4 regions of the Ectobacillus sp. JY-23 genome follow, and region 4 is predicted to be linked to each of the others. Evidence: riboswitches for the same ligand, from Rfam matches in the RefSeq annotation. Region 4 holds a riboswitch; each other region holds the start of a gene.
The links. Region 4 has a riboswitch for S-adenosylmethionine ahead of MUG87_RS07845 (bifunctional homocysteine S-methyltransferase/methylenetetrahydrofolate reductase). Riboswitches for the same ligand answer to the same signal wherever they lie in the genome.
Positions count from the first base shown of each region.

Region 1: linked by a shared signal. The riboswitch ahead of MUG87_RS03680 (YezD family protein) and the one ahead of MUG87_RS07845 (bifunctional homocysteine S-methyltransferase/methylenetetrahydrofolate reductase) in region 4 are both predicted to bind S-adenosylmethionine.
Region 2: linked by a shared signal. The riboswitch ahead of mtnK (S-methyl-5-thioribose kinase) and the one ahead of MUG87_RS07845 (bifunctional homocysteine S-methyltransferase/methylenetetrahydrofolate reductase) in region 4 are both predicted to bind S-adenosylmethionine.
Region 3: linked by a shared signal. The riboswitch ahead of metK (methionine adenosyltransferase) and the one ahead of MUG87_RS07845 (bifunctional homocysteine S-methyltransferase/methylenetetrahydrofolate reductase) in region 4 are both predicted to bind S-adenosylmethionine.

Region 1 covers NZ_CP095462.1:703,166-711,357, reverse strand. Annotated here, with positions in the region: gene lysA (diaminopimelate decarboxylase) at 1-1,269, shown strand, start outside; gene MUG87_RS03695 (lactoylglutathione lyase family protein) at 1,489-1,986, opposite strand; gene MUG87_RS03690 (glucose-1-dehydrogenase) at 2,091-2,870, opposite strand; gene MUG87_RS03685 (GRP family sugar transporter) at 2,882-3,727, opposite strand; SAM riboswitch class I at 3,915-4,019, shown strand; gene MUG87_RS03680 (YezD family protein) at 4,123-4,236, shown strand; gene MUG87_RS03675 (phosphoadenylyl-sulfate reductase) at 4,317-5,000, shown strand; gene sat (sulfate adenylyltransferase) at 5,205-6,365, shown strand; gene cysC (adenylyl-sulfate kinase) at 6,362-6,955, shown strand; gene MUG87_RS03660 (nitrite/sulfite reductase) at 6,968-8,192, shown strand, end outside.
Region 2 covers NZ_CP095462.1:1,314,898-1,323,089, reverse strand. Annotated here, with positions in the region: gene MUG87_RS06840 (pyridoxal phosphate-dependent aminotransferase) at 1-669, opposite strand, end outside; gene MUG87_RS06835 (carbon-nitrogen family hydrolase) at 861-1,640, shown strand; SAM riboswitch class I at 1,711-1,852, shown strand; partial or broken gene mtnK (S-methyl-5-thioribose kinase) at 1,934-3,037, shown strand; gene mtnA (S-methyl-5-thioribose-1-phosphate isomerase) at 3,106-4,152, shown strand; gene MUG87_RS06820 (YvrJ family protein) at 4,216-4,365, shown strand; gene MUG87_RS06815 (DUF955 domain-containing protein) at 4,603-5,205, opposite strand; gene MUG87_RS06810 (hypothetical protein) at 5,340-5,600, opposite strand; gene MUG87_RS06805 (hypothetical protein) at 5,662-5,985, opposite strand; gene MUG87_RS06800 (hypothetical protein) at 6,193-6,441, shown strand; gene MUG87_RS06795 (RDD family protein) at 6,509-6,964, shown strand; gene MUG87_RS06790 (hypothetical protein) at 7,213-7,437, shown strand; gene MUG87_RS06785 (aminotransferase A) at 7,458-8,192, opposite strand, start outside.
Region 3 covers NZ_CP095462.1:1,910,220-1,918,411, forward strand. Annotated here, with positions in the region: gene MUG87_RS09865 (glycosyltransferase family 4 protein) at 1-121, shown strand, start outside; gene MUG87_RS09870 (MDR family MFS transporter) at 285-1,811, shown strand; gene MUG87_RS09875 (PadR family transcriptional regulator) at 1,815-2,393, shown strand; gene MUG87_RS09880 (VanZ family protein) at 2,402-3,031, opposite strand; gene MUG87_RS09885 (hypothetical protein) at 3,326-3,508, opposite strand; gene MUG87_RS09890 (winged helix-turn-helix transcriptional regulator) at 3,778-4,149, opposite strand; gene MUG87_RS09895 (NAD(P)H-dependent oxidoreductase) at 4,298-4,972, shown strand; gene metK (methionine adenosyltransferase) at 5,111-6,310, opposite strand; SAM riboswitch class I at 6,448-6,554, opposite strand; gene pckA (phosphoenolpyruvate carboxykinase (ATP)) at 6,853-8,192, shown strand, end outside.
Region 4 covers NZ_CP095462.1:1,498,892-1,507,083, forward strand. Annotated here, with positions in the region: gene metH (methionine synthase) at 1-2,022, opposite strand, end outside; gene MUG87_RS07845 (bifunctional homocysteine S-methyltransferase/methylenetetrahydrofolate reductase) at 2,019-3,827, opposite strand; SAM riboswitch class I at 3,910-4,020, opposite strand; SAM riboswitch class I at 4,187-4,298, shown strand; gene MUG87_RS07850 (methionine biosynthesis PLP-dependent protein) at 4,476-5,585, shown strand; gene metC (cystathionine beta-lyase) at 5,582-6,751, shown strand; gene MUG87_RS07860 (ArsR/SmtB family transcription factor) at 7,146-7,433, shown strand; gene MUG87_RS07865 (class I SAM-dependent methyltransferase) at 7,563-8,192, opposite strand, start outside.

The DNA.
Region 1 (8,192 bases), 800 kb from region 4:
ATTGGCGGCTGTGACACAACAGAATTGGCAACAACGTATGGTACGCCTCTTTACATATATGATGAGGCGCTAATCCGTCAAAAATGCCGAGCATACAATGAAGCATTTCGCCAAAGTGGTTTTTCGTATCAAGTTGCATATGCGAGCAAAGCATTTTTATGTATGGAGATGTGTCGCTTGGCAGCAGAAGAAAACATGTCTCTTGACGTTGTGTCAGGTGGAGAATTATATACTGCCTTACAAGCCGGCTTTCCAGCAGAACGTATCCATTTCCATGGTAACAACAAAACAGAAGCAGAGCTTGTAATGGCACTTGAAGCAGGAATCGGTTGCTTTGTAGTAGATAACTTTTTTGAACTGGAAGTACTTCACGATTTAGCCAAAGAGCGTGCTCTCACGGTAAACATTTTATTGCGTGTAACACCGGGGGTTGAAGCTCATACACATGAATATATTACAACAGGTCAAGACGATTCTAAATTTGGGTTCGGCATTTCTAGCAACCAAGCTTTGCAAGCTATGAAAATTGCCTTACTGAAGCCTCATTATCATGTAATGGGTGTGCATTCTCATATTGGATCGCAAATCTTTGAAACCGAGGGGTTTGTAAGAGCGATTGAAGTGCTAAGCGCATTTTTGAATATCGTACGGGAGGAAACGGGACATACGATGCAAGTGTTGAATTTGGGCGGCGGATTTGGTATTCGTTACACAGAAGGTGATACGCCATTGCCAGTTGCGAGCTATATTCAAGAAGTAACGGATGCAGTTAGAGAACAGTGTACAGCACGCAATTATCCATTGCCTGAAATTTGGATTGAACCAGGGCGCAGTATTGTAGGGGACGCAGGAACAACATTATACACAGTCGGATCTATTAAAGAAGTACCAGGGATTCGAAAATATGTCGCTGTAGATGGTGGCATGACAGATAATATTCGCCCTGCTTTATACAATGCATCATATGAAGCTATGCTTGCCAACCGTGCCGACGAAGCGCCAACAGAAACGGTATCTATCGCCGGGAAATGCTGTGAAAGCGGCGATATGCTCATTTGGGACATTCAGCTCCCGACTGTTGCATCTTGGGATTTGTTAGCTGTATCTTGTACAGGAGCATACGGTTATTCTATGGCAAACAATTATAACCGTATTACACGGCCAGGTGTCGTATTTGTAAAAGATGGAAATGCTCAGGTTGTTGTAGAACGTGAATCGTTTGCCGATTTAATTAAAAATGACCGCGTTCGTACACGCGAATTTGTTTAATATATGGCTGTGTTAAAGCCTAATGTTGATCATTTGCACTTGTTGATTGGAGTGAAGGGGTGAAACTCCTGCGGGACAAGCGAGTCAAAGGGAGACCCGCAGGCGCATAGCGCTGAGGAGGCTCCCTGACCGCCCGCGGAAAGCGAATCCCGTAACGGAAATCAACAATGAACTTTAACAGAGTATAATAGAAGAAAGCTTGCGCAAATGCGCAGGCTTTTAGTATGCTCCGGAAGAGTATGTCATTTCGTAGCTATGTGTATAGATTTCAATTAAATTGCCAAATGGGTCTTCGCAATATACCATTTTAAAAGGCTTTTCACCTGGGTAATATTCACGAATTGGCATGCGCTGTTTGCCGCCATGTTCTACAATTTTTTGCGCTAACCCTTCAATATTGGGATCTTGCACGGCAAAATGGAAAATACCTGTTTTCCAGTACTCAAAATTATTTTCGGGCGTTTTATGGTTAGGAAATTCAAAAATCTCAACTCCTACTTTATCGACGGTTGATAGATGGGCAATTTTAAAGCTACCCCACCCAGCTCCAAATACATCGCTACACATGATGCCGATGGCACTGTCATCTTCTACAATCTCTGATGGCTCCATGATGACGTACCAGCCCAGTACTTCTGTATAAAAGTTTACTGCTTGTTCTACATCGGGAACTGAAATACCAATATGAGAAAATGAACGTGGATATACTGCATTCATCTAAATGACCTCCTGCTAATAAGTCTTGCTTTAGTATAAATAAAGAACATGTTAATTATAAGTGCGCACTTTTTTGTAACATAGTCCCCGTTTAGATACCTGAATTATCCTCGACCAGCTTGAAAGCTTGGATACTTGGTCATACCTCCATCGGAAAATAAAGTAATACCGGTTACATAACTAGCTTGTTCAGATGCTAAAAAAGCAGCGCAAGCAGCAATTTCTTCTGGTTTCCCAATATAGCCCATCGGAATAAGCTTCTCAACATCAGGATCTGAAAACTTTTCTGCGTTGATTGGTGTATCAATAGCCCCGGGTCCGATACTGTTGACGCGAATCCCTTTCGGTGCATATTCAAGTGCCAGCGTTTCCGTCATCAATTTTATGCCACCTTTGCTTGCTACATAATGGACAAAATGTGGCCGTGGGATCATTTCGTGTACGCTGGACATATTGATAATATTGCCTTTTATATTGTGCTCGAGCATATATTTAAGTGCTTCGCGGCAACCAAGGAACGCACCAGTCAAGTTGGTGCTAATAACTTTATTCCAATCTTCAAGCAGCATGTCTACAGTAGGAACTTCATTTTCAATGCCTGCATTGTTAATCACTATATCTAGGCTACCAAAATGCTTTGTTGCAGTTTGAATAAGTGTTACCACATTATGTTCGTTTGTTACATCTGTAAACACACCAATAGCCTCACCACCCATTGAATGGGTATCTGTAATAATATCGTCCACATCTTGCTTTTGTTCTTCCGGAAAATAGCAAACAACAACTTTTGCTTTTTCTTTTCCAAAGCGAAGGGCCATAGCTTTGCCAAGACCGCTACCAGCGCCTGTGATAATGACTACTTTTCCTGCCAAATCAGGATACATGATGTGCCTCCTTATGTTTTAGTAAAACCCAGCATGACACCGCCTGCAATAATAAGTAAGCAGCCAATTATTACAAACACCATTTGTTTTTTTGATTTCTTTTCTCCTAAAATAAAAATGCCGCCAAGTGTAGAGATAATAATACCAGTCTGTGATAAAGAAAAACTGGTTGCAACGCCGATTCGTGGGATAGCAAGTAATAAACCAAGATTACCAATGCCCCACACGGCACCAGTAATCACATTACGAAGCGCATACTTGTTAAATGGTCTATGTTTAATGGAAAAAAGCAATGCTCCGGTTACCATCCCTACGCCTTGTGGTAAAATAGCAGACCAACCGTCAATTTCGAACCAGCGTATGATTACGACATATGCCAAAAATCCGACTGTAGAAACTACTAGGAGAAGCAACCCTTTTTTTCGATCACCGCTCTTATTTTTATGTTCTTCTTTCACTGTAAAAAGTACCCCGATAATAATCAATGCAATGGCAATACAGCCGATAAAAGTTGCTGTCTGTGTTTCCCATTCCTTAAAAATAAATACGCCAAAAGCAGTAGTAGCAACAAGTTGCATTCCTGTAGACAAAGGAACTGTTTTAGAAACGCCAAGGTGTTCTACACTGCCATATTGGTTGCCTTGACCGAGAGACCAGAACATGCCGGATATGAAGCCAATAAAAAAGATAAACCAGGATAGATCTGGTGTTTTGTATATATACATAACAATGGAAAATAAAAAAGCGCCCCATGCTGTCCCAAGTAATTGAGAGCGAGAGTCGCCACCGAGCTTGGTACTTAGTAAAACAAGACTGCCCCAACAAAGGGCTGGAAGCAAAGCCAATAAAAGACCCATGGTGTAAATCCTTTCTTTTTATTATTAGTTTGACCCAGTGCATACACTTTTATATATGCAGGATTGGTTTACCCACCCATTCATGCACCTTGTTAGTACTCATAAGAATGTAACTTCCTAAAAAAATTAAAACTTATCGGAAAAGTGCGATTGCAAAAATTTAGAATTGTGTTACAATAAACTAAATCACTTATCCAGAGAGGCGAAGGGAACTGGCCCGATGAAGCCCGGCAACCTGCGAAAAGCAAGGTGCTACTTCCAGCAAAATGGTGCCCATTTTGAAAGATAAGGTAAAATAGTTACCTCAACAGTCTTTTCGAAATGGAAAGATTTTTTTGTTTATTATGGGAAAAGGGGGGGCTGTTGTGGTAGCAGAAGAACAGTATCGAGTCATCATGGAAAAAATTAAATTGATGCTCGACGATATGAAGTTCGGATCCATTACACTCATTGTACAAGATGGCAAAGTTATTCAGCTTGAGAAAAATGAAAAAGTTCGGTTGAAGTAAAAGCGCTGACTAGAGAAACTAGAGGCGGTTTTAACCTAAGGGTTAAGACTGCCTCTTTTTGTATAAAGGAGGAAGGTCGCATGATTACGTATGAAACGTGGGGAACCCTCCCTTCCTTTTCGGAGGATGATGGTGCAAAAGGAGCACTGTCTGTACTGCGCTGGGCATACGAAGAATATGGCGAAAATATTGTGTATGCCTGTAGCTTTGGTATAGAAGGGATTGTACTCATTGATCTTATCAGCAAGGTAAAACCGGATGCTAACATTGTTTTTCTGGACACAAATCTTCATTTTAGAGAGACATATGATGTGATTGCAAAAATAAAGGAGCGATTTCCAAAACTGCGTATTGAAATGAAACGGCCTGCACTGAACTTACAAGAGCAAGAAGATGCGTACGGACCTAAGCTATGGGAACGTAATCCGAATGCATGCTGTAACATTCGAAAAGTACAGCCATTACATGAAGCCCTCAGTCAGGGAAAGGCATGGATTTCGGGTTTACGTCGTGAACAATCACCAACGCGAAAGAATACAGAATTTCTTAACCAAGACCATAAGTTTCATTCCATTAAGGTTTGCCCACTTATTCATTGGACGTGGAAGGACGTATGGCGTCATGTATACCGCGAAAATTTACCTTACAATATACTGCATGATCAGGGGTATCCAAGCATTGGTTGTGAAATGTGTACGCTGCCTGCACAAGGAAGAGATGGCAGATGGTCAGGTACGAATAAAACAGAATGTGGTTTACATTAGAAAACCAAGTAAACCAATTTGAGAACTATATAAATGCAAATAGGAAATCTGACATACTTTTTGAATAGGAAAAGGCTATGTGCAACTACTCTTAGTACCTAAGATAGGGCAGGGCTTATGAGCTAACAGTTTTTGTGCTTTCGTTATTCTATTGTTGGTATGTCTCAAAAAATTTGCTGTATATGGATAAAGGAGCGAAAAAGAATGAGTCAGATTCTCCCGCATGGAGGTACATTAATTCAATTAGTGGATGAAACGTACGATACGTTTCATATTGAAAAAGAAGTCGAGTTAGACACGGTCGCACTCAGCGATTTGGAATTGATCGCAACAGGTGCATATAGTCCCTTGACTGGGTTTTTAACGAAAAAGGACTATGATGCAGTCATCAACCATATTCGTCTGGCCGATGGTACTGTGTGGAGCATTCCTATCACGTTGGCTGTTACCCAGGAAAAAGCAGGTGAACTACGTGTAGGTGAGCATGTTCGCCTTATAAAAGATGGAGTAACATATGGCGTTCTTCAAATTGAAGACATATATACACCGGATAAATTAAAAGAAGCACAGTATGTGTATGGAACAAGGGACGAGGCACACCCTGGTGTAAAGCGTGTGTTCAATCGACCCAATGTTAATTTAGGGGGGCGCATTACTCTTGTAAAGCGCGTTCCAAAAGATCAATTTGCATCATATCGACTAGATCCCATTGAAACAAGACAAAAGTTTGCCGAGTTAGGCTGGAGAACAGTGGTAGGGTTTCAAACACGAAATCCGGTTCATCGTGCGCATGAATATATTCAAAAGACAGCGCTAGAAACAGTAGACGGTCTATTCTTAAATCCACTGGTCGGTGAAACAAAGTCCGACGATATTCCGGCGGATGTTCGCATGGAGAGTTATGAAGTATTATTGCAAAAGTATTATCCAAAATCTCGTGTGTTTTTAGGAGTATTTCCAGCTGCTATGCGTTATGCAGGACCACGTGAAGCAATTTTTCATGCACTTGTGCGTAAAAATTTTGGCTGTACCCACTTTATTGTAGGCCGTGATCACGCAGGGGTTGGCGATTATTATGGCACATATGATGCACAGAAAATCTTTAGTAATTTTACAGCAGAGGAGATCGGGATTACGACATTGTTCTTTGAAAATAGCTTTTACTGTAATGAGTGTGGTGCAATGGCTTCTGCGAAAACTTGCCCACATGGAGCCGAAAGCCATGTAATTTTATCAGGTACTAAGGTTCGTGAAATGTTACGAAATGGAGAGATTCCCCCGAGCACATTTAGCCGTCAGGAAGTCATCGAAGTGTTAATTCGTGGATTACGTCGGGAACAGGTTGCTGCTGGAGGTGTCCAATGAGTGAAAACATTATCTGGCACGATGCCTCAGTAACAAAGGCGGAACGAAGAAAACAAAACAAGCATAACAGCTTTGTACTTTGGTTCACTGGACTATCTGCCTCTGGTAAATCCACTGTAGCAAATGCAGTGGCACGGAAGCTATTTGATGCAAATATCCGTAGTTATGTACTAGACGGCGACAATGTGAGGCACGGTTTAAATAGAGGCTTAGGTTTTTCCGAAGAAGACCGCAAGGAAAATATTCGTCGCATCGGCGAAGTTGCAAAGCTGTTTGTTGATAGCGGCACTATCGTATTAACTGCCTTCATTTCACCATTTCAAGAGGATAGACAAACGGTCCGCAATTTACTCGAAGCTGATGAGTTTATTGAAGTATTTGTGTATTGTCCGCTAGAAGAATGTGAAAAACGAGATCCAAAAGGTTTATATGAGAAAGCAAGAAACGGTGAGATTAAGCAATTTACAGGAATTGATTCACCGTATGAAGAGCCTGTGAAGCCAGAAATTACCCTCCATACGCATGTATATACGGCAGATGCGTGTGCGGAGCAATTGCTACAGTATTTACGAGAGAAACAATACATTTAAGGGGGCGCAAGTATGGGATATGAAAAAACATGGGCGGAGAACCCGAAATTAAATGAAACAGAAAAAAAGAAGCTCGTTAAAGATGGTCTTGAGATTTATAAAGATATTCCGTACTACGCGGAAAATGGATTTGATTCTATTCCAAAAGAGCAGTGGGATATGTTCAAATGGGCTGGCTTATATTTGCAGCGACCAAAAGAAGCAGGTTATTTTATGATGCGTGTCAATGTACCGTCCGGTATCTTAACGAATAATCAGGCTATTGTGTTGGCAGAAATCGCAAGAGATTATGGTCGCGACGTCGTGGATATTACAACGCGTCAAGCTATTCAATTTCACTGGCTGCGTATTGAGCAAATTCCTGATATTTTACAGCGACTTGAAAACGCTGGCTTGTCTTCAGCTGGTGCTTGTGGTGATATTACACGTAATATCGTCGGCAATCCACTTGCTGGCATTGATCGAAATGAACTATTTGACACCACTGAAATTGTAAAAGACGTGTATGAGTTTTTCCAATTTAACGAGGAGTTCTCAAACTTACCACGCAAATATAAAATGTCGATTAGCGCTAATACGTACAATGCATCAAATGCAGAAATTAATTGTGTGGCATTTACACCAGCTGTAAAAGATTTAGATGGAACTCGTGTTAATGGCTTTCATGTCAAAGTGGGCGGAGGATTATCAGCGCGTCCATTTTTAGCACAAACGCTGGATATCTTTATTCGTCCGGAGCAAGTAAAGGATATTGCGATTGCAATTACGACAATTTTCCGTGATTACGGTTATCGTGAAAAACGCCACTTATCTCGTTTAAAATTTTTAGTTGCTGATTGGGGCGTAGATATATTTAAGGAAAAGCTTCTTGAGCTAACAGGTCCATTGCCAGAAAAGGGAGAAGATGCAACGGAAGGATGGAACGCCGGCTACTTTTACGGGGTCCATGAACAAAAGCAGGATGGATTATACTACGCTGGCTTTAATGTACCAGTAGGGCGTATGAATGCAAGTGAATTGCTTGAAGTGGCACGCATTGCAAAAGCATATGGAAATGGTGATATTCGCACATGTAACTCACAAAACTTTTTAATTCCGAATGTACCAAAAGAGAACGTTGAAGCTTTGCTACAAGAGCCGTTGTTCCAGCGCATCAACCAACAGCCGCAATCGTTTATCGGTCACGCTGTTTCTTGCACAGGGATCGAATATTGCAATCTTGCTTTAGTAGAAACAA
Region 2 (8,192 bases), 180 kb from region 4:
GAAGCTAAGAGGTTTTTTACCTTCAAATCCAATTGCACCATATGCAAAATCATGACAAACCAAAATATCATGTTGTTCCGCAAATGCAACGGTTTCATCAAAGAATGCTGATGTTGCAATTGCGCCTGTAGGATTATTAGGATAGTTTAAAAACATCATTTTAGCTCGTTTTGCTACGTCTAGACTAATAGATGTGTAGTCAGGAAGAAATTGATTCTCCGGCAAGAGCGGCATCATTTCCATGTTTATACGTGCTAACGCTGCGCCGGACCAATAATCTGGATAACCTGGGTCTGGCACCAGAATACTATCACCGGGTTCTGTAAAGCAAATAGGTAGCTCTACAAGCCCGGCTTTACCTCCGAACAATATAGCAACTTCGGTTTCTGGATCTATTGTTACGCCATACTCTCTGGCATAAAAGTCAGCAACAGCTTGCTTCAAGGAAGATTGACCACGAAAAGGTGGATATTTATGATGAACAGGTTCTCCTACTGCCTGTTGTAATGCTTGAATAATATGATTTGGCGTTGGTCTATCAGGGTTTCCTTGTCCCAAATTAATTACATCATGACCCTGTGCTATCACTGCATTTACCTTCTGTACCAGCCCTGCAAAGAATTGCTTAGGTAGCGAAGTCAATGTCGTGGAGGGGTTGAAATGTTTCATGTATTTCACCTCTTCGGAAAATTGTTGCAATTCTAGTGAACAATCATATATTCTTGTTGGGAGTTTGTAAAGTAAAATGTAAACTATTCTTTCTATGTGGAGAAAAAGCAGTATGCATGAAGGAAGAGGAGTTTTAGAAGTATGGAAAGAAGTGTAGCTTGTGAAGATAACGAACTAGGGGGGAACTCGTGATGAAAGTAGCTTGTTTGCAAACCGATGTAATTTTTGGTGATGTTGAAAAAAATATAGAACTTGTAGAAGTGATGCTGAAGGAAGCAATGTTAGGTAAACCAGATGTAGTAGTGCTTCCAGAGTTGTGGACGACGGGCTATGATTTGCAGCGATTAGATGTATTAGCCGATGAGAATGGAAAAGCTGTGCAAGCCTTATTTCGTAAATGGGCAAGACAATTTGCTGTAACAATCGTCGGCGGATCGATTGCAAAGCGCATTGGAACTGATGTGACTAACACAATGTATGTCTATAATAAGCAAGGTGAATGCTTGATGGAGTACAGTAAAGCACACTTGTTCCAACTGATGGATGAACATAAATATTTAACAGCAGGGAGTACAACAGGGATGTTTTCTATTGAAGGCACGTTGTGTGCAGGTTTTATTTGTTATGATATCCGCTTTCCCGAATGGATGAGAACGCACACAGTGGCAGGTGCAGAAATTTTATTTGTTGTAGCTGAGTGGCCGCTACCTCGTTTAGCGCATTGGGAAACATTATTGCGTGCCCGTGCTATTGAAAATCAATGTTATGTGGTTGCTTGTAATCGGGCTGGCGCAGATCGAAATAATGTATTTGCTGGTAACAGTCTCATTATTGATCCGTGGGGAGAAGTTGTTGTACGATTGGGACAGGAAGAAGGAATTTTATATGGTGAACTTCATAGAGAGCTTGTGAAAGAAGTACGCAAAGGCATTCCGGTTTTTGCTGATCGCCGTAAAAATATTTATCAATAAGCTATTGACAAAATGGTTTTATTCTTGTTATGCTCGTTTTCGTAATCTTTAAACTTTCTAAAAACTAAAACTCTTATCTAGAGCAGGTGGAGGGACTTGGCCCAATGACACCCAGCAACCGACCGTAATACCATTGTGAAATGGGGCGATTTATTCGCCTGTAAGGCACGGTGCTAATTCCAGCAGAAAGAAAACTTTCTGACAGATAAGAGGGGAGAAGTTGCCTTCAAACCTCTTTCGTCGCGAAAGGGGTTTTTTTAAACCCCGCTATCATACATTTTGGGGGAATCTATATGACATATCAACCTTTGAACGAAGCACAAGCGGTTTCGTTAGCAAGGAAACTAGGATATTTTACAGATACTGAGACTATAACTTGTCGTGAAATCGGGGATGGAAATTTAAATCTGGTATTTCATATTATCGGAACGGATAAAAGTATTATTATTAAACAAGCGTTACCATATGCAAAGGTAGTTGGTGAAAGTTGGCCACTTTCCTTAAAACGAGCAACTATTGAGAGCCAAGCCTTGCAAATTCAGGCAAAATATGTACCTCACCTTGTTCCACAGGTGTATTATCACGATGAACAGTTAGCTGTTACAGTGATGGAAGATTTATCCCACCTAACGATTTCCAGAACAGGTTTCATTGAAGGTGAAACATACCCACTTTTATCTGAGCACATTGGCGAATTTTTAGCAAAGACCTTATTTTATACATCAGATTTTGGAATGGATACGCAGGAAAAACGAGTGCTGGATGGGAATTTTGTAAATCCGGACTTATGTAAAATTACCGAAGATCTCGTCTTTACAGATCCATTTGCCAATATTGATACAAATGCGTTTGAAGTTGCTTTACAACCGCGAGTGGAAGAGTTATGGGCAAACGAAGAATTGCGTTTACAAGTCGCGCAGGCTAAATATAAATTTTTAACCTGTAAAGAGGCTTTACTTCATGGCGATCTACATACGGGGAGCATTTTTGCTTCAAAGACGGAAACTAAAGTAATTGATCCAGAGTTTGCAACATATGGGCCAATGGGTTTTGATTTAGGGCAATTTTTTGCAAATTTATTACTAAATGCTATTTCTCGCCCGTATCATGAACGAACTATTTTATTTGAACATATAGAAAAAACATGGTTTGTTTTTGTTGAGACTTTTACAGATTTATGGAAACGGGAGGGGAAAGAAGCGTATACAACAAGTGAAAAGTGGCTGGAACACATTCTTCAAGGGGTTTTAAATGATACAGTTTTATTTGCAGGATGCGAAGTTATTCGCCGGACGATTGGATTGGCACATGTTGCAGACTTGGATGGTATAGAAAATGAGGTAAGCAGACTTCGTGCCAAGCAGCATGCACTTCGTTACGGAAGCGCGCTGTTATTGAGCAAATTTCCTGTACATATCGCCGTATTTAAAGAGGTGTTGCTACAAACAAGTGATGAGGTGACAGCATGACTGTAGGGTTAAATGTACCGCGCTCTGTTCAATGGACAGGGCAATCTATTATTTTATTAGATCAAACAAAGCTACCACTTGAGGTGTATTACAAAGAACTAAAAACAGTGACTGAGGTGTGGGATAGTATTGTAGCTTTAGAGGTTCGGGGAGCGCCGGCTATCGGTATTACAGCTGCATTCGGTCTGGTACTTGCCGCTCAAGCCACCAAAGCAGAGGAGATGGAAACATTTCTCCAAATCTTTGACTCGGCAAAATCTTATTTAGCTAGCTCAAGACCTACAGCAGTCAACTTATTTTGGGCACTGAACCGTGTAACTGCCGCAATTCAAGTGGCTTTATCAGTGGGCGAAGCAATCGCATTGGCAGAAGCTGAAGCAATTGCAATTCAGCAAGAAGATGAAGAAGTGTGCCGTGCAATTGGTGAGCATGCTTTAACACTTTTTAATGATGGAGATGCTGTACTAACAATTTGTAACGCTGGAAGTATTGCTACAGCTCGTTATGGAACGGCGTTGGCTCCTTTTTATGTGGCGAAGGAAAAGGGGTTGCATATAAAAGTCTATGCGAGTGAAACACGTCCAGTGTTGCAAGGGGCACGTTTAACCGCTTGGGAGTTGCAACAAGCAGATGTAGATGTAACTTTGATCACAGATAATATGGCCGCAAGTACAATTGCTAATAAGAGCATCGCAGCAATTATTGTCGGCGCAGATCGAATTGTCGCTAATGGTGATACTGCAAATAAAGTTGGTACTTTGGGTCTAGCTGTATTAGCCAAGTATTTTGAGATTCCGTTTTATGTAGCCGCTCCTTTATCTACATTTGATGTATCTTTGCAAACCGGTGCTGATATTGTCATTGAAGAGCGCTCAGCTGAAGAGGTCACACATATCCAAGGTATTCAAACAGCACCCGAAGGGGTTGCAGTATACAACCCGGCTTTTGATGTAACGCCTCATCATTTAATTACAGGCATTATTACAGAAAAGGGCATTATAAGAGGAGATTTTGAAACTGAAATAAAACATTTATTTTTATAATCAATTGCTTTTCCCTTTTTCTCTAGTAAAGAGTTATTTATATAGAGAAAGGAGGGAAAAGTCATGGAGGAATGGGTTCATTTAGTCGGCAATGTTGGCTTTCCAATTGTAGTTACTTTATACCTGCTTCATCGCGTTGAAACAAAGCTTGATGCAGTTGTGCTGGCAATTGAGAAGCTTCCTCAGCATATGCAAAGCATGAACAAAAGTTGAACTATAAGACAAAGGTTCTGTTAAAGTTCGTTGTTGATTTCCGTTACAGGGGTTGGCTTTTCGCGCCAGTCAGGGATCCTCCTCAGCGATATGCGCTTGCAGGGTCTTCCTTTGACTCGCTTTTCCTGCAGAAGTCTCACTCCCTTCACTCCAATCAACATGTGTCAATCAGCAACATCTGAATTCAACACAGCCAAGACAAAAAGGACCACTATCAGTCCTTTTTGTCTTATAGTATCACTTACGCAACAGAGGGCTATTAAGAGCGAGTTGAAGTTGGTTGGAGGTGAGTAGTGGCAACCTAGAACGTGTATGAAGAGGACCAGGAACAACCGCATGCATTAAATTAAAAGGATCTGGATGGTGAGGAGATCCGAGTGGGCAATCAGGGTCGGCATTTGTTAGACGTGCCTTTTCTTTACGTGTTAATAAAATATGCCCAATTTCATGGGGGAATGTATACATATTTGCGTATGATGCAGCTGCATTTGTTAAAATAACGAATCCTTTCCACGTATCATGGTAACGCTGTGAATAGGCGCAGCCAATGACGTGTGGCTCCATAAAGTAGTTTCCACCCACGTAGCAAATGTAAATCTCGGAATTTGGTGCGAGCTCCAGACAACTTTGGAGCATATTGTGAACTTTGGGTTGCTGAGCAAATGGCAATGTATAGCTAATTTCACGATCATGAAAAGTAAAGGGAAGGTGCTTCATCTCATCCAGTTGGAATGTAATTGGATGCCAAATGGAATTGGTTAGCATCACATCTCTTGCAAGTCGATTACTTCTTGTATAGGCGTGCTGAGTTGTGAAAATACTTATATTGATATAAGTCATATAACACCTCAAATATGTGATGTAACAATATATGTAGAAAGGGTGGATATGCCTGTATATTTGTCCTACTTTTGTATAAATAGAAGTGATTTGAAAAATATGAAAATGACGGGGGAAGCCGACATTTCATTATTTTAAATAAATTTTTTCAAAGTTTTTATATCGTTCATAGGTGTTTTTTGTGTACTATTAGATAAGAGAGGCGGAAGGGGCATATTCTCTTTGCCAAGTAATGCATTTAAATTGTTAAGCATATGCAAAAATTGTTCATCCGTAACCATTTTACTGGCATGTAAATAGCAAGCCATAGAATAGGCAATCGGACTTGTGTCTACGGTGACATTCATATTTACGTTAGAGTTTCCGCTGTTAGATACACTGGCGCGACTGCGCATGTCATCATCCTCCTTTAGTAAGAAGCAGACCACAACGAGTAGTCTGCTTTTTATAATCCAATTATAATGATTCGTTTTCTCTCACTAGTCTGTTTAGCAATGGTAACAGATTTGATAGCAATTCTTCGTTTGATACGCTATTTGTTGTTGGAGAAACAGCTGTCTGGCCGCCTTCCAAGTCCCCACGATTTTGAAGAGTAGACCCTAAATTTAAGTTAACATTGGAGTTACCACTCTCTTGTACATGAGCGTGCACGTGTGCTGTTTTTTGATTTTCAGCAGATCTTGTACCTGTGCCTAATACATCTTCTACCTCATCCGTAACACCTGCCACAAAATTTTGCCCTAAAATATTTGCCAAATTATTTCTGCTTCGTCTAGCCAAACTAACCTCTCCTTTATCTGTCGTTTCAATATGGTTACACCATACAATATGCGAATAGGGACAAATGGACCTGGACAAATGAACTAGTACAAACGTTGGTTTTTGTACTGGCATTTTTTTGTATAAAAGAGAAGCATCAACATATACATATTTTGGCGTTAGTGTATAGTCATGAAATAGCAGATAATAAACAAAAGGAGGCATTGTATGTTTATTGTTATTTGTATTACAGCTTGCTGTCTTTCTTTTTTGTTAACAAGTTTGTTTCACAACACAATCATTCCGTACATACCTTCCTTTGTATATGCGTTAGGAAGTATATATTTTTTATGGTTGCACTTTTATATAAGCGGTATAATAGGAAAAATGTTATGCGGCTGGGCGGTTTTATTTGGAATTACTGCGTTGCTCACTTTTTGTGTATCTGTATGGATAGAGGAAAGAAGAACGTATTGATTTAGTTTACAACTATAGAGTGACATGTTACCATGGGATTTGTAAATGATGGGAAAGGTGAATAGAAATGAAGCTTAAAATACACAAATCAACATTAACAATGACTCGCATCGGAGCAGCTGCAATAGATATGTTTTTAATTTCTTTTGTGTATGGAGTAATTGTAGCTATTGCAACAGGAAATTATAGTGCAGTAACTAATCGTTTTTATGTTAGTTTTGGAAATTACAAGTACGATCTAATATTCGCTTTAGTGTTGATGCTATTATATTTTGTATTTTTGCCATTGGTATGGAAGGGTCTTACGGTTGGGAAAAAAATTACACGTACACGTATTGTAATGGAAGATGGAGATCAAGTAGGATTAAACACATTACTTTTGCGTTTTATCACCATTGTTCTGCCTAACATTATTTTGCTTGGAATGCCCGCTATTGTGAATATATACATTATGCTGTTTCGAAAAGATAACAAAGGTTATCATGATATTGTAGCAAAAACAAAAATTGTATCCGTTTTGTAATAATTGATTTGTAAAAATAATTTAAATTTTGTGCAAAATTTTACAAAATTCGATATGGATAACAAGTATAATAGTTTTTATATAGGACTGGCATCTCCTATATAAGTACCCTCCATTGAGAGGCGCGCATCGATGAGCGTGCCCTTTTTTTGTGGGACAAATCGTTCAAAGGTTACTGTGGTCACATAATTGTTAGCGCTTTCATATCATGGTTAGTGTTATAACAAGATGTGATGGAGGTGACATAAATGGAGAATATGACAAAATTCTTCCTTGCAGCGTTTGTAGGATGGTTATGGACAATGGCTGCAGGAACAATCGATAGCTCTCTTACTTCTTTTTTCCACTTTTTTAATATCACTGCACTAGATGGGTTTATCGATTTTCTGAAATATATGGTGACTTTTATTGGTTGGTTTGCAGTTGCGTTCTTTGGATGGCGTGTACTCTTAGATGCGTGGAAACAAGACTAATCAATGCAAAAGAGAAGGAATTATTTCCTTCTCTTTTCTTGTTCTAAGAACATTTCTAATCGATCGCAACCTTCTTTTAACATTTCCATACTGTAAGCGTAGGAAAGACGAATGTAACCTTCACCGTATTCTGAAAAAGCACTGCCCGGTACAACTGCCAAACCAGCTTCTTTCACAAGACGCATTGCAAAGGAAAAGGAGGTTTCACCGAATTGACCAATATAAGGAAACAAATAAAAGGCGCCGCCAGGACGTTTAACATCAAGTCCCATTGCTGTTAAACGGTGGTATACATAATCGCGTCGTTTCTTATATTGATGGCGCATCATACGAGGCGCATCTTTTGCTACCGTCAAGGCTTCAATTGCTGCATACTGTGAAATAGAAGTAGCGCATGTTACGTTGTATTGATGAACCTTTAACATATGTTTGGCAATATAAGCAGGAGCAAACAAGAAGCCAATGCGCCAGCCTGTCATAGAATGAGACTTTGACAGACCGTTAATTACAATCGTTTTATTACGCATTGACGGAATTTGAGCGATAGAGTGATGTGATCCCTCGTATACCAGTTCGCTGTAAATTTCATCTGAAAGGACGAATATATCTTTATCTTGTAGAACGGATGCAATGTCTTGTAATTCCTCAAGTGTTAACGTAATCCCAGTTGGATTAGAAGGATAAGGGAGCACCACACAACGTGTTTTATCAGTAATAGCAGCTGCTAGTGTTTCAGCGGTTAAACGAAAACCCGT
Region 3 (8,192 bases), 410 kb from region 4:
GGAAATGAGACTGTATGCGCAAGAATACGCCCTCTCTCAAAGCTGGGATTCTATCTTTACAAACCTTCTGAAGCATTATGAAGATGCCATTCAAGCGCCACAAGAAGAGCTATTGGCATAAATGTTCCCCGTTCAAATGAACGGGGATTTTTACGTGGCAAAGATGTTTATTAGTTTGCGAAAAAAGGCGGAAAGATTATCTATACAAATGGTTTAATTAGACTATAATAAATGTATATGGTTTAATTAAACTATATATCCCATATAAAGAAAGGAGCTTAACTATGGTTTCAAAAGAAAGTAATATTCGCCTTGTTATAATAGGTTTGCTACTGGGAATCTTGATGGCAGCTATGGATAATACAATTGTAGCAACAGCTATTGGAACAATTGTTTCCGATTTAGGCGGACTTGATAAGTTTGTGTGGGTCACATCAGCGTACATGGTCGCTGTAATGGCTGGTATGCCCATTTTCGGGAAGTTATCCGATATGTATGGCAGAAAACGATTTTATATATTTGGCTTATTAGTATTTCTACTTGGTTCTGTGCTATGCGGAATGGCCCAAAACATCGTGCAGCTCAGTATTTTCCGTGCTATTCAAGGCATTGGTGGCGGGGCATTAATGCCAATCGCCTTTACAATTGTTTTTGATATTTTTCCTGTTGAAAAGCGCGGCAAAATGACTGGCTTGCTAGGAGCCGTATTCGGGATGTCTAGTGTATTTGGTCCCCTTCTTGGTGCCTATATTACAGAAAATATTAGTTGGCACTGGGTTTTCTATGTAAACATTCCAATTGGTTTAATCTCTTTATTCTGTATCGTCAAAGCTTATAAGGAAACAGCTCCTACCACAAAGCAGTATATTGATTGGGGAGGTGCTATTACTTTAATTGTAGCCGTGGTCAGCGTTATGTTTGCGCTAGAGCTTGGCGGAAAAGAATACGCATGGAGCTCTGCACAAATTATTGGCTTGTTCAGCGTGTTTGTTATTTTCTTTATTTCCTTCTTAGTTATTGAAACAAAGGCGAAAGATCCTATTATTTCATTTTGGATGTTTAAACAACGCGTGTTTGCAACTTCACAAATCATCGCATTCTTCTATGGTGCAACGTTTGTCATTTCAACAGTGTTTATTCCCATCTTCGTGCAGGCTGTTTACGGTGGTTCTGCGACAAGCGCAGGCTTTGTATTAATGCCAATGATGCTCGGTTCTGTTGCAGGTAGCGCGATTGCGGGTATTTTTCAAACGAAAACCACCTATCGCAATCTGATGTTATTATCCATTGCCTCCTTCCTGGTGGGCACAATCTTTTTAAGTACGATGACACCAGAAACAACACGCATGATGGTAACTTTATATATGATATTGGTAGGGTTTGGTGTAGGCTTCTCCTTCTCACTGTTACCAACATCATCTGTTCATAATATAGATCCGCGTTTTCGTGGTTCTGCAACATCAACGAATTCCTTTTTCCGTTCGCTCGGTATGACGTTAGGTGTTACCATCTTTGGAACCATCCAAAACACTACGTTTACAGAGAATTTAAAGAATGCTTTTGCTGGAATGAACGGGGGAACAAATGCGCTAGGCAATATGGGGGATTTAAAGTCTATTTTTGAACCTGCCACACGCGCAAAAATTCCGGCTCCCATTTTAGATAAAATTGTAGATGCTATGTCATCTTCTATTACACATATCTTTGCCCTTTCCCTAATCCCACTTGTACTATCAGCTATTGCGATTGTATGGATGGGAAATGCACGGGTTTCCGTGAAGAAAGATGAAAATGTAAATATTGAGGCATAGCCGATGAATGTAAAGCTAGTGGTGCTCGGTCTTCTTATGGAAAAGAATAGACACCCTTATGAAATTCAGCAAATCCTGCAGCAAAGTCATATGAAATACTATATGAAAATCACAAAGGGTTCTTTATATTACAATTTTGAGAGGCTAGAGGAACAGGGCTTCATAGCGGTCACAGATATTATTTCGGATACACCAAGACCTGAAAAAACAGTGTACGGGGTAACGGAGAATGGCGTGAAAGAATTTAATCAATTGTTATTAGAACAAATTGGAAAACAGGAAAATATGCAGCGTGCTATCCATGAAGCACTGTTATTCGCTCAATATGGAGATATTGAGCCGATGATTTCCAAGCTTGAAGAGAAGGTTGCTGAAACGAAATTGTATTTGACAACAATGGAAACGGTATACGAGAAGAAATACCGACAGGAAAATCTAGCCATTGGTTATATTCTCACCAGCGTCATTTTACACTTACGCACTGAATTGCTTGTTCTTACGAATTTGTGTCATGATATGAAAACGAAAAAATTGACTGAAAAAGGCATTGATGTATTACGAATAATTGACCCTTCCCAGTAAGGCGAAGACTATTTTGGTCTTCGCCTTTTTTTCAAGCTCACATTACAACATAGTATCCCTACCCATGCGCCAATAAAGTTCAGCAAGATATCATCCACATCAAAGCTACCAATCGTATAGTATTTTTGTGCCATTTCAATTCCGATGGTTGTAAATAATGATAAAAATGATGCAGCATGACGGTTGCGCACGATGTAGCATAAAAATGCCCCAACAGGAATGAATAAAATGATATTGCCCAGCAAGTTGGTTGCAATATAAATCGGTGCGACATTGTTATTGAGGTATAAATCAATTGTATGAAACGGAATATAATTGTCCTTTACGTTTCCTGCCTCTGGTTCTCGGGCGAACAACATGAATCCAAGCAACAGCAAATACAACAAACTAAAATATACTATAAACCATTTGAAAAGGCGGATTTTGCGGTATCGTATAACGGAATACACGCATACATAAACAAAATATAACAAAGACGCTCCTATAAAACGAATGAGCAGAAATACTGCAATTGATGCATAAGGGATCATTTTACTGACCGCATCATCCACATAATGCTCCATTATAATAAACGATGTTAATACACATATGAAAAATACCACCATGTGATGTATTACTCTACGAAATGAAAACTTCATACCACACCTGCTTTTATGTAATATCATGACTTATACATATGCATAAGCCAGTACCATATTACCATGATTGTCACAGAAGTCAGGCGAATTTTGTACATTTGTCACATGAACGTTTTACTATTGTAATGAGATGTCATTAGACTTCAAAGTAGCCGATTTATTTTGTATCTGGCCGGTATCTCGTCAAAAGTGACCGATTTATTTTAAATCTGACCGATATCTGGCTAAAAGTGACCGATTTATCTTGCATATCATAAAAGAGCATGGAAAAACCGCTGATTGTATCAGCGGTCATCATCCAGTCATACCTTTTCCAGAGAATCCTTGAATGAGTTTTTGTAAATTTTTATGACCCTCTCTAAGCTTTAACGCCTCCTGTAAGATTTTTTGCAGTTCCTCTAGTTCCTTGTCCGAAGCATGAATAATGCCGTCAGGGATATCTTGTACAATTTGATGTAAAATATCTCGGTTCATCATATGGCGCCTCCTTTCTATTCATTTGATGATGGTTATATTCGTTTTTTCTTGTTGTACATATTATCCCGACTCCCCCTTGTTTCCTGCATGCCGTCAAAGGTTCTTATAAAACGACAAGAAAAGCGAAAGCGGCTTGTTCAGCTCCGTAGGGCTGGGGTTCTCAGACCGGAGGAGCTAGCCGCTGTAGCTGGATTAAAGAAAAGCAAAGACAGTAGAATGCAAATATCTCTGCTTGACAAAAAAAGAAAGCCAATAATGCTTCCTTTTTGTTAGACGTCAGCTTGTTCTCGATGCTGAATAATCTTATCCGTATTTTCAACACCCCACTTCAACATGAGGTGAATAATAGGTGTAAGCGTTTGGCCAAATTCTGTTAGCCAATATTCTACTTTCGGCGGGACTTCCTTATATACTTCACGATGAACAATGCCGTCTCTTTCTAATTCCCGTAGCTGCAACGTTAACATCCGCTGCGTAATATCAGGAATAAGCCGTTTTAGCTCATTAAAGCGCAATGTTTGATTTGATAAATGATATAGAATCACACTTTTCCATTTACCACCGATAATGTCGAGCGTTGCTTCAACAGGGCATGCATATCCGTGAGATTCCCAATTAGAAATATCAATTTTAGCTGTCATATTAACATCCCCTTTAGTATAAAAAATGATACTATAACACAAAAATGTGCGTACTTTTATTTTAATTGGTTACTTTTATAATAGAGCTTGCAGGAGCAAAAAAACAATATTTCACTTTATAGAACAAACCATCAAAGGAGAGATCAATATGAATAAAGAAGCAAAAAAACAAGAGATTTTAGAGGCATATCAATTTAGACATGCAACAAAAGAATTTGATCCAGAGAAGAAAATTTCTGATGAAGATTTTGCATTTATTTTAGAGACCGCACGACTATCTCCAAGTTCATTTGGATTTGAGCCTTGGCGCTTTGTCGTCATCCAAGATCCAGAGCTTCGTGAACGATTACGTCCAGTTTCATGGGGAGCGCAAAAGCAGTTATCCACCGCCAGTCACTATGTTGTACTACTAGCACGCACAGCAGAAGATATGATATACAATTCGGATTACATTGAGCATATAAAAAAAGATGTAAAACAGCTACCAGAAGAAGCATACAATACAATTAGCAGTTTTTATAAAACATTTTTAGAATCAGACTTTAAGCTTCTTGGGAATGACCGTGCGATGTTCGACTGGGCTGCAAAACAAGTATACATTGCGCTAGGTAATATGATGACAGCTGCCGCTCAGATTGGTATTGACTCTTGCCCAATTGAGGGGTTTGATCAAGAAAAAGTGCACGATATTTTAGAAAAAGCAGGTGCTCTAGAGGGTGGAAACTTTGATGTAGCAGTCATGGCTGCATTCGGTTATCGCGTTCGTGATCCACGCCCAAAAGTACGTCAAGATATGAACGATGTCGTAAAATGGATTAGATAATTCCGTGAATAACTTTCTGCAAGCAAACACAATGGTATGTAAAAAATACTTTTGTAGAAGCCACGCTCAAAGATTAAAAGGTGGTTAAGAAGATTTTATCAACAATAAAAAAAACCCGCATATGTGCGGGTTTTTTTCTTATAGACCAGCTTGCTCTTTCAAAGTAGCAGCTTTATCAGTACGCTCCCAAGTCAAATCAAGGTCGTTGCGGCCAAAGTGACCGTAAGCAGCCGTTTTCTTGTAGATCGGGCGGCGAAGGTCTAGCATTTTAATGATGCCTGCAGGACGAAGATCGAAGTTTTTACGTACTAGTTCAACCAATACATCTTCAGATACAGCGCCTGTTCCGAATGTGTCAACAGCGATAGATACTGGCTGTGCTACACCGATTGCGTATGCAAGTTGTACTTCCGCTTTGTCAGCAAGACCAGCAGCTACGATGTTTTTCGCAACGTAACGCGCTGCATATGCCGCAGAGCGGTCAACCTTTGTAGGATCTTTACCAGAGAATGCACCGCCGCCGTGACGAGCGTAACCACCGTACGTATCAACAATGATCTTACGTCCAGTCAAACCAGCATCACCTTGTGGTCCGCCGATTACGAAACGACCTGTTGGGTTGATGAAGTATTTTGTGTTTTCATCAATCAATTCAGCAGGAACGATTGGATTGATTACATGCTCTTTCAAGTCGCGCTCGATTTGCTCGTGCGTCACTTCTGGTGCATGTTGTGTAGAGATAACGATTGTGTCGATGCGTACAGGTTGATTGTTCTCATCGTACTCAACTGTTACTTGCGTTTTTCCGTCTGGACGCAAGTACTCTAATGTATCGTTTTTGCGTACTTCTGCCAAGCGGCGAGATAATTTATGCGCAAGAGAGATTGGAAGAGGCATTAACTCTTCTGTTTCGTTACATGCATAACCGAACATTAAGCCTTGGTCACCAGCACCAATTGCTTCAATTTCAGCATCCGTCATAGAACCTTCGCGTGCTTCCAATGCTTGGTCAACACCCATAGCGATGTCCGCAGATTGCTCGTCAATAGATGTTAATACAGCACAAGTCTCTGCATCAAATCCGTATTTCGCACGTGTATAGCCGATTTCACGAACTGTTTCACGAACGATTTTTGGGATATCTACATACGTAGAAGTTGTAATCTCTCCCGCTACTAATACCAAACCTGTTGTTACTGTTGTTTCACAAGCTACACGTGCATTTGGATCGTTTTCCAAAATCGCATCTAGGATGGAATCGGAAATCTGATCAGAAATCTTATCTGGATGTCCTTCAGTTACGGACTCAGACGTAAATAAACGACGCTTCGTTGTCATTGGTAAACCTCCCTGTTCATTTATGTACGGAACTCATCTCTCTAGATGTCATACGACATTTTTAAAATTCCCAATATGTCAAAATAAAAAACCTTCCCTTTTGAGGAAAGGTTGAATTTGCTCTTAATTGCCTTTCACTCTTATCGTTCAAGGCTTGAGCGCCTTGCACAGGTTGAGCACCTTTCACGTATGTGAGGTTGCTGGGCTTCATAGGGCCTGTCCCTCCGCCAGCTCGGGATAAGAGAGTATCCGTCCAACAGATATACTATCGAAATACTATGGTTTTGTCAACGTATAATCCTTGGCACACATGCTGTTTTTTTACTTTCTTTAAATGTTACAACTTTCTTTCCTTATCATGTATAATCACTATAGTAGTGCCTACCTGTACAAATAACGTAAACATAAAAAAAAAGAAAGCCTATTCATTACAAATACACAAACAATTCATAACAATTAGTATACATTATTTATATGAATGTGTTATACTCTTATTGGGTATATGAGAAATTTTCATAAAATAAACAAAGGATGGTATGTATATGAGTACTGTGAATGTCCAAATCGAATTAGATGAGCTATTGAACGGAAGCAATGCACACGTGCAATTAAGCGTTCCACAGCTGGTTGAGAGAGTGCTGATGCGCGGCGAAGGCACGCTGACCTCGACAGGAGCAGTTTCTGTTTCAACGGGTAAATATACAGGACGTTCCCCTAAAGATAAATTTATTGTAAAAGAAGCGTCGGTTGCAGATAAAATTGATTGGGGTTCTGTCAATCGCCCAATTTCTGAAGAACATTTTAATCATTTATATACAAAAGTGTTAGAGCATTTAAAAGAAAAAGAAGAGCTTTTTGTATTCAAGGGATTTGCAGGAGCTGATCATAGCTATCGCCTACCGCTTCAAGTTGTGAACGAATATGCATGGCACAATCTATTTGCGCATCAGTTGTTCATTCGTCCAACGCAAACAGATCTTGCTAATCATGAGGCACAGTTTACAATCGTATCGGCTCCAACATTTAAAGCGGACCCAGCGATAGATGGCACAAACTCCGAAACATTTATCATTATTTCTTTTGAAAAACGCATTGTCCTCATTGGTGGTACAGAGTATGCCGGTGAAATGAAAAAATCTATTTTCTCTATTATGAACTTCTTGCTACCAGAACAAGACATTCTATCCATGCATTGCTCTGCAAATGTGGGAGAAGAAGGTGATGTAGCTTTATTCTTCGGGTTGTCTGGTACAGGCAAAACAACATTGTCTGCAGACCCAACCCGCAAATTAATTGGTGATGACGAGCACGGCTGGTCTGAAAATGGGGTATTTAATATTGAGGGTGGCTGCTATGCAAAATGCGTAAGTCTTTCTCGTGAGAAAGAGCCGCAAATCTTTGACGCAATTACATTTGGTGCCGTTTTAGAAAATGTTGTAGTAAACGAGAATACAAGAATTGCAGACTATAACGATGTCTCTTTAACAGAAAATACACGGGCTGCTTATCCGATGGAAGCGATTGATAACATTATTCTTCCAAGTGTTGCTGGTCATCCCAATACGATTATCTTTTTAACAGCCGATGCATTCGGTGTGTTACCTCCAATCAGCAAGCTATCAAAAGAGCAAGCGATGTACCATTTCTTAAGCGGCTACACAAGTAAGCTAGCTGGTACAGAGCGCGGCATTACATCACCGCAAGCAACATTCTCTACATGCTTCGGATCGCCGTTCCTGCCTCTACAGGCATCTCGCTATGCAGAAATGCTGGGTGAAAAAATTGATAAGCACAATGCACAGGTATTCCTTGTTAATACCGGCTGGACTGGGGGCGAATATGGCGTTGGAAAACGTATGAACCTCGCCTATACACGTGCAAT
Region 4 (8,192 bases):
GAGCTCATTATTGTTAAACAAACGTCCTACTTCATCCATACCTGACATAAGTGGTCCGTTGATAATATCAAGCGGCTTCTGCCCTTCATCTAAAGCAATTTGCAAGTCATCAAATAAACCTTGCTTTGTTCCTTCTACAATATAATTTGCTAACCTTTCCTCCAATGTAAATGTTTCTTGCACCTCAACACTTTTCTGCTTTGCAACGCGGTAAAAGGCTGTAAATTCTTCCAGTGTCTGTTGATTTGTTTGAAACAGCAAGCGGTCTGCCAACGCTTTTTCTTCATCTGAAATAGAAGCATAGCGCTCTAGCTTTTCAGTATTAACGATTGCATAGTCAAGACCCGCTTTTGTCGCGTGATATAGAAATACAGAGTTTAAAACCTCTCGCCCAGCAGGTGGCAAGCCAAATGAAATATTACTAACACCAAGTATTGTTAAGCATTCTGGTAACGCCTCTTTGATTAACCGCAAGCCCTCCACAGTCGCTAGAGCCGATCCTATATATTCTTCATCGCCCGTTCCGACTGGAAATACAAGTGGGTCGAAAATAATATCTGAAGGTCTCACACCGTATGTTTCAGTCAACAACTTATAACTTCTTAGTGCGATTTCCAGCTTCCTTTCCGCGGTGACCGCCATTCCAATTTCATCAATTGTTCCTACTACAATTGCAGCACCATATTTATGCAGAAGAGGAATCACCTTCTCAAAGCGTTCTTCTCCATTTTCGAGATTAATAGAATTTAAGATCGCTTTACCTTGGATATAGGTAAGTGCACGTTCCATTACTTCTTCGTCAGTAGAATCAATAACAATGGGAACCTTCAGCATTTTGGTCACAGTTTGTAAAAACTTTTCCATATCTTCTTTTTCATCGCGATCAGGATCTGCCATACAAATATCAATAACGTGGGCGCCCCGCTTCACTTGCGCCCTAGCTATTTCTGCTGCTTCTTCGAATTTTCCCTCAGCGATTAAACGTTTGAATGCTCGAGAGCCAATGACATTGGTGCGTTCACCTACAAAAAGTGGGCGCATGGATTCTTCATATTGTAGGCTCTCGAGGCCGCTTACAGAATGACCTTGTCTCACTTTTTTGGTTCTCGGCGAAAGCGATACAAGCTCCTGTTTCATTGCACGGATATGAGCCGGTGTAGTTCCGCAGCATCCACCAACAATATTTATCCAGCCTTCTTCTGCGAATGCTTGGACTTTTTTTGCAAGCGATTGCGGCGATTCATGGTAATGACCGTCTTCGTCGGGCAAACCTGCATTGGGATAACAAGAAATATAACTTTCCGATACCTCATTCAAAGTTCTGATATGATCACGCATAAATTCCGGACCAGTCGCACAGTTCAGACCAACCGCGAGCGGTTTTAAGTGTTCAATAGATAAATAGAAGGCTTCTATACTTTGACCCGCAAGTGTCGTTCCCATAGGTTCAATCGTACCTGAGATCATAAGCGGCACCGTAATACCCGTTTCTTCAAATGCCTGGCGTATTCCGATCGATGCAGCCTTTACGTTGCGCATATCTTGGCTTGTTTCTACAAGTAATACATCCACACCGCCCCGCAATAAACCGCGCGCTTGTCGCATATATGCCTGAATAAGCTCTTCAAACGTAACACCACCTGTTACGCTAATGGCTTTTGTTGTCGGCCCCATTGCTCCTGCCACAAAGGCTTCTTTTCCCACTTCAGCAACTGCTTGTTTTGCAAGTTTGGCTGCTAATTCATTTAACTCTTCATCTAAATGAGATAAATGATAGTCGCTTAATACAATATTAGTAGCTCCGAATGTATTGGTTTCAATAATATCGGCACCCGCTTCTAAATATGCTTTATGGATGGATAAAATAATATCTGGTCTTGTTTTTACAAGATATTCGTTACATCCTTCATATACTTCGCCACCAAAGTCATCTGCTGCTAAATCATATTGTTGAATCATTGTTCCCATTGCGCCGTCAAGAATGAGAATTCGTTCCTGCAATGCTTGTTCAACCCTGCTCATACGTTCGCCTCCTGTTGTATTTTTGCATATTGTACAAGTTCTTCTGTTAGTTCGTAACGCAGAAAAGGCGTAATTAAATAAATGCCATGAAACATTGTTACTGCAGCAGCCAACAGCTCTTTGGAAATGGCCAAGCCCTCTTGTATAGCTTGCTGTGGCTGGCAATCCATCCTTTGTCTAATATTTTCTGGAAGGGTGATGCCCGGCACCTCATAATGTAAAAAATCTGCATTTCTCTTACTGACGAGCGGCATGATTCCTATGAAAATAGGTACTTTTACATGTCTCGTTGCTTCATAGGTTCTTAGAAGTGTCTCCACATCATATACAGGCTGTGTAAGAAAATAATCTGCGCCAGCAGCAATCTTCTTTTCCATCCTTTTTACAGCAGCATCGATATGTCGTACATTTGGGTTAAAAGCAGCAGCCACAGAGAAGGAAGTAGCATCCCCAATTGATTTGCCAAGAGGTGATTTTCCTTGATTCATTTGTTTCATCATAGAAATAAGCTCGAATGAGGAAACATCATAAACAGACGTGGCGCCTGGAAAATCGCCGACACGAGCTGGATCTCCCGTCAAAGCAAGCACCTCATTCATACCCAGGGAAGCAAGACCTAGTAAATGGGATTGTAAGCCAATTAAATTGTGATCGCGACATGTTAAGTGTGTTAACACAGGTATGTTCTGCCTCATTAGCATCGCGCCAAGTGCCATATTAGAAATACGTGGACTGGCTAATGAATTATCAGCCAGAGTAATTGCATCGGCTCCTGCTCGTTTGAGTGCCTTTGCTCCTTCAAAAAAGCGACTCGTATCCAAAGTTTTAGGAGGGTCTAGCTCGACAATAATCGTTCTCTCCTCCTTTGCCTTTTCTGCTAAACTATTACCTGTTTGACGAGAGCGAGCCTCTGCTATGGTAATGATATTTCTTCTCTCTACCTCTTTCCTTAAGACCGGCGCTTGCTGTAATGCTTCTTTCATCGCCCGAATGTGTGCAGGTGTGGTCCCGCAGCAGCCACCAATCAGTTTGACACCTTGATTGGCAAATTGATTCACCATATCTTTAAAGTATTCAGGTGTTCCCTCATACACATATGTACCATCTACATATTTGGGGAGACCTGCATTCGGATAGGCAGAAAGATGTCCCTTCTGTGGAAGGGGCACATAGGTCAAAGATTCAATCATATGAAGCGGTCCCAACCGGCAATTGAGACCGGCAACATCAGCACCAGATTGAAACAATTCAGCAAAGACATCTTCAATATATCTTCCAGTTTGTGTCAAGCCAGCCTCATGTAAAGCTACCTGTGTAATAATGGGGATATCTGTTCTTGATCGCAAAATACGTAAAGCTCGTATTAATTCCTTTTCATCATAGAAGGTTTCCAGGATCAGGCCATCCACACCTTCCTCAAGCAAAGCATACGCTTGCTCAAGCAACATAAACTCACGTTCTGCTTCTGTTGTTATCATGGCTCCCGTATGCTTCACGCCACCAATCGTCCCAAGGATATAAGCACCCTCTGCTCCGACTCTAGCGTTTCTAACCGCGGCTCTATTAATAGCAACAACCTGCTCCTCCAAGCCATATGCGCGCAATTTCCCTTCATTAGCACCATATGTATGTGTTTGGATAACCTCTGCTCCTGCCTCTCTATATTGACGATGTATATCAATGATGCGCTCTGGTTGTTCTAGATTGAGTTCTTCCAAACAACTCTGCAATCCATGAGAATGGAGCAATGTTCCGATTGCTCCATCACCTAGTAAGATACCTTCCTCAATTCTTTTTCGTAACATTCATCGCACCCCTTTTTGTAGGGCGAATAATTTCACAAAAAATCCTCTCCTTTATGAAAGGAGAGGATTCGGAAACATCCGCCCCTTATCACGCAAAACTTGTTGTTTTGCAGGTTGTAGCACCGTTTCAAACAAGTCGTTTGAAGGTTGCCGGGCTTCACAGGGCCTTTCCCTCCGCCGCTCTCGATAAGAGTTTGATACAACTTATGCGCTTTTCATGATAATTTAGCATACTCGCTTTTTAGAAGTCAATAAAAATAAACATAATTATTTTTAATTTTTTAAATTAACAAAAAAATATTGCTTTTTTCTAGGTACTAAGTATACAGTATAAAAAAGACTTCGAACTTCATATGTGTTTCTTATCCAGAGAGGTGGAGGGACTGGCCCTTAGATACCTCAGCAACCATTAACAATTCTGTTAAAAAGGTGCTAACTCCAGCAAATTCAAAGGAATTTGACAGATAAGAAGAAGCGTATTCTGCATTATAAAGCCTTCTTCTTAGAAGGCTTTTTTATGTTAGGCAGTTTTAAAGCCTAGTGTTGAGGATAGGAACTTGTTGATTGGAGCGCAGGGGGAGGCTCTTGCGGAACGCAAAACACTGTAATGGAAAGTAACAACGGCCTTATATTAAAGGGGGAGAAAATATGAGACAGGAAACAAAGTTGGCTCAAATTGGAAACAGAAGTGAACACACTACAGGAACTGTGAGCGCTCCTATTTACTTATCTACAGCTTACAGACATGAGGGGATTGGCAGATCAACCGGATATGACTATACGCGTACAGGCAATCCAACGCGCGAGATTCTCGAGCAGGCCATTGCAGAGCTGGAACACGGAGATAAAGGGTTTGCCTGTAGCTCAGGTATGGCTGCAATTCTTCTTGTACTTTCTTTATTTAAATCTGGAGATGAATTGATTGTATCAGAAGACTTATACGGCGGTACTTTCCGCTTATTTAATGATTTAGAAAACAGATGGAACATTCGATGTAGATATGTATCAACTCATGATCTACATCATATCGAAGAAGCCATTACATCAAACACAAAGGCTATTTTCATTGAGACACCTACCAACCCACTCATGGAAGTCACAGACCTTCCCGGCGTAGCTGACATTGCAAAAAGATATAATTTACTGCTCATAGTTGATAATACCTTTTACACACCGGTGCTACAGCAGCCTATCTTGCTTGGTGCCGACATTGTCATTCATAGTGCCACAAAATATTTAGGAGGACATAATGATGTATTGGCTGGTCTTGTTGTAGCGAAAGGAGCAGCGCTTTGCACGGCACTCGGTCATTTTCATAACGCTTCCGGTGCTGTTTTAAGTCCCTTTGACTCTTGGCTTTTAATGAGAGGCATGAAAACTCTAGCACTGCGCATGAAGCAGCATGAAGAGAACGCAAAAGCCTTGGTTTCTTTCTTGCAGTCTTCCGCATCAGTAACAGATGTCCTGTACCCTGGCAAAGGGGGAATGATTTCATTTCGCTTACAACACGAAGAATGGATTGATCCATTTTTGCAATCCCTTTCTCTCATCACATTTGCAGAAAGTCTAGGTGGTACGGAAAGTTTTATTACATATCCGGCTACTCAAACACATGCAGATATTCCTACTCAGGTGCGGCTACAACGTGGTGTATGCAATCGGCTACTTCGCTTTTCCGTGGGTATTGAGCATGTTGAAGATTTGATACAAGATGTAAAGCACGCACTTTATCTTGTACGCGAGGAGGTTCAAATATGAACCACTTTTCCTTTGATACACGCTTATTGCATAATAAGCATAAATTTGATTCACAAACAGGTGCTGTCAGTGTACCTATTTACCAAACGTCCACTTTTCATCAAACAAATCCCGATACATTTGGCAAATACGATTATAGTCGTTCCGGAAACCCTACTCGTGAGGCTCTAGAAGAGGTGATTGCCGATCTTGAAGACGGTGTGAAAGGATTTGCATTCTCATCAGGCATGGCTGCTATCTCAACTGCCTTTTTGCTCCTATCACAAGGAGATCATGTTCTTATTTCTGAAGATGTATACGGCGGAACCTTTCGAGTTGTAACAGAAGTACTGGCACGTTACGGCGTAGAGCACACCTTTGTTGATATGAGTAATTTACAAGCTGTAAAAAACGCAATTAGACCAAATACAAAGGTACTATATGTAGAAACTCCTTCCAACCCACTTTTAAAAGTCACCGACTTAGCTGCTGTATGTCAAATCGCTAAAAAGCACGGCGCTTTGACTTTTGTAGATAATACCTTTATGACACCTTTGTATCAGCGTCCTTTGTCTCTAGGAGCTGATGTGGTCTTACACAGCGCAACAAAATTTATTGCTGGGCATAGCGATGTAACTGCAGGTTTAGCTGTGGTAAAGGATGCATCTTTAGCAAAACAACTCGGCTTTTTACAAAATGCTTTCGGTGCAGTGCTCGCACCACAAGATGCCTGGCTCGTACTTCGCGGGCTGAAAACATTACAAGTTCGCTTAGAGCGAAGTGCACAAAATGCATCAGCTATGGCTGCCTATCTCGATCAACATCCGAAAATAAAGCATGTACATTATCCAGGGCTTACTCATCATCCAGGCTATGACGTACACCAACGTCAAGCATCACATCCCGGTGCTGTTCTTTCCTTTGAATTGCACGAAGAAATATCTCTAAACTCATTCTTATCATGTATTACATTACCAGTCTTTGCTGTGAGTTTAGGTGCTGTTGAATCTATATTATCTTACCCAGCTAAGATGTCACATGCTGCTATGTCTGTGGAAGAACGAGAAAAACGAGGCATCTCATCGAATTTGCTTCGTTTATCTGTTGGCTTAGAACATATTGATGATCTTATATGTGACTTTGAAAATACTTTTGAGAGAACAAAAAGTCACATTCAATTATTCTAACAAAAAACATATTTTCTATAATAACCAAGAGATACAAGCAGTTGCTAAAGAAGTATTTTCGCAACTGCTTGTATTATGGTACTATATAAAGAACAAAAATTGTGCTACAATGTGATTTATATAAGTACATTTATATCTTCTCTTTAACAAATTAGCTGTATTTGATTAGGTTTGAAGAAGTGTGTCAACAGGAGCATTGTAAATCATTCCTAAATCTTGATAGAGTTAAGATAAAAGAGTCTATAACTGTAGGTGCTTATATAATTACACAGTAATCTCTTTCTTTACATTATCTTTACGTTTCGCCAAAAGATTTGCAAAGGAGATTCTCTTTACCTTACAATTTTTTGTGTATATCTTAATGCCAGGAGCATATACGGAGGTGAAAAAGCAAATGATTGAAACATTCGAAAGTGAAGCCAATTTATTTGAAGAAAATGCTGAGATGTTGAAGGTACTGGCTCATCCGGTTCGCCTTTGTATTGTGAAGGGACTAATTGAAAAAGGGGCATGTAATGTATCAACAATGTATACAAGCCTTGACATGCCGCAGTCTACCATTTCACAGCACTTAGCCAAGTTAAAAAGCTCCAAAATTGTTACGAGTGAGCGAAAAGGTTTAGAAATCTTTTATAGTGTTGATAACGAAAAAGTAACACAACTTATAAAGATATTATTTTAATTAGGGGAAAGGTAAGCAGCATTTATAAAATGTTGCTTTTCTTATGTCAAAAATTAAACGGAACTCTTGTTTTATATGTAAAAAGTGCGGCAAATGCTGCACTTTTTACATACAATCATATATAATTTCTCATAAAGGTGAATGACGCATTTCATTAGTCACAGCTAGCAGCTCACGATAGCCTTCTAGCAGTTTCCCCATAATCGCTATTTGAAAGGTGTCACTTATGCCACCTGTTAGCAATGACCGCACCGCTCGATTATGAGTACTTGCTGTAGAAAACGGGTCTACATCAACATGATCAATCAACTGTTCGAGGATACCAGTAGCAAGCAAAAATGTTGTTTGTTTAACACGAAGCAGCGTTTCCATTTGATTTTCTGCTGCAGCTGACTGCAACCCATCCCAATGTATATGCGTCGTCAAATCCATATCCCCTGGATATAACAATGGATTTGAAATCAATTGATGCTTATAATACCCTCGTAAGCTTCCTTGGCGATGAACAGGCTCACACCATTCTTCATTGGTATAGCCATAGTCGACAGTGATAAATAGTCCCTGCTGCAAGACACGGCCTATTTCAGCCATATAAGATTCCATCGCAAGAGGCACTTCCATTCTTTGCCCATACGCCAACTTGAAATTCTGTTTTTTCAAGTAAGATATAACCTCCAAATTCTCTAATAAAATAGCACGCTCTATCAGTTGCTGTTGTTCATTAAAAGCGATATATATTTCCACCAACTCATCTTGCTG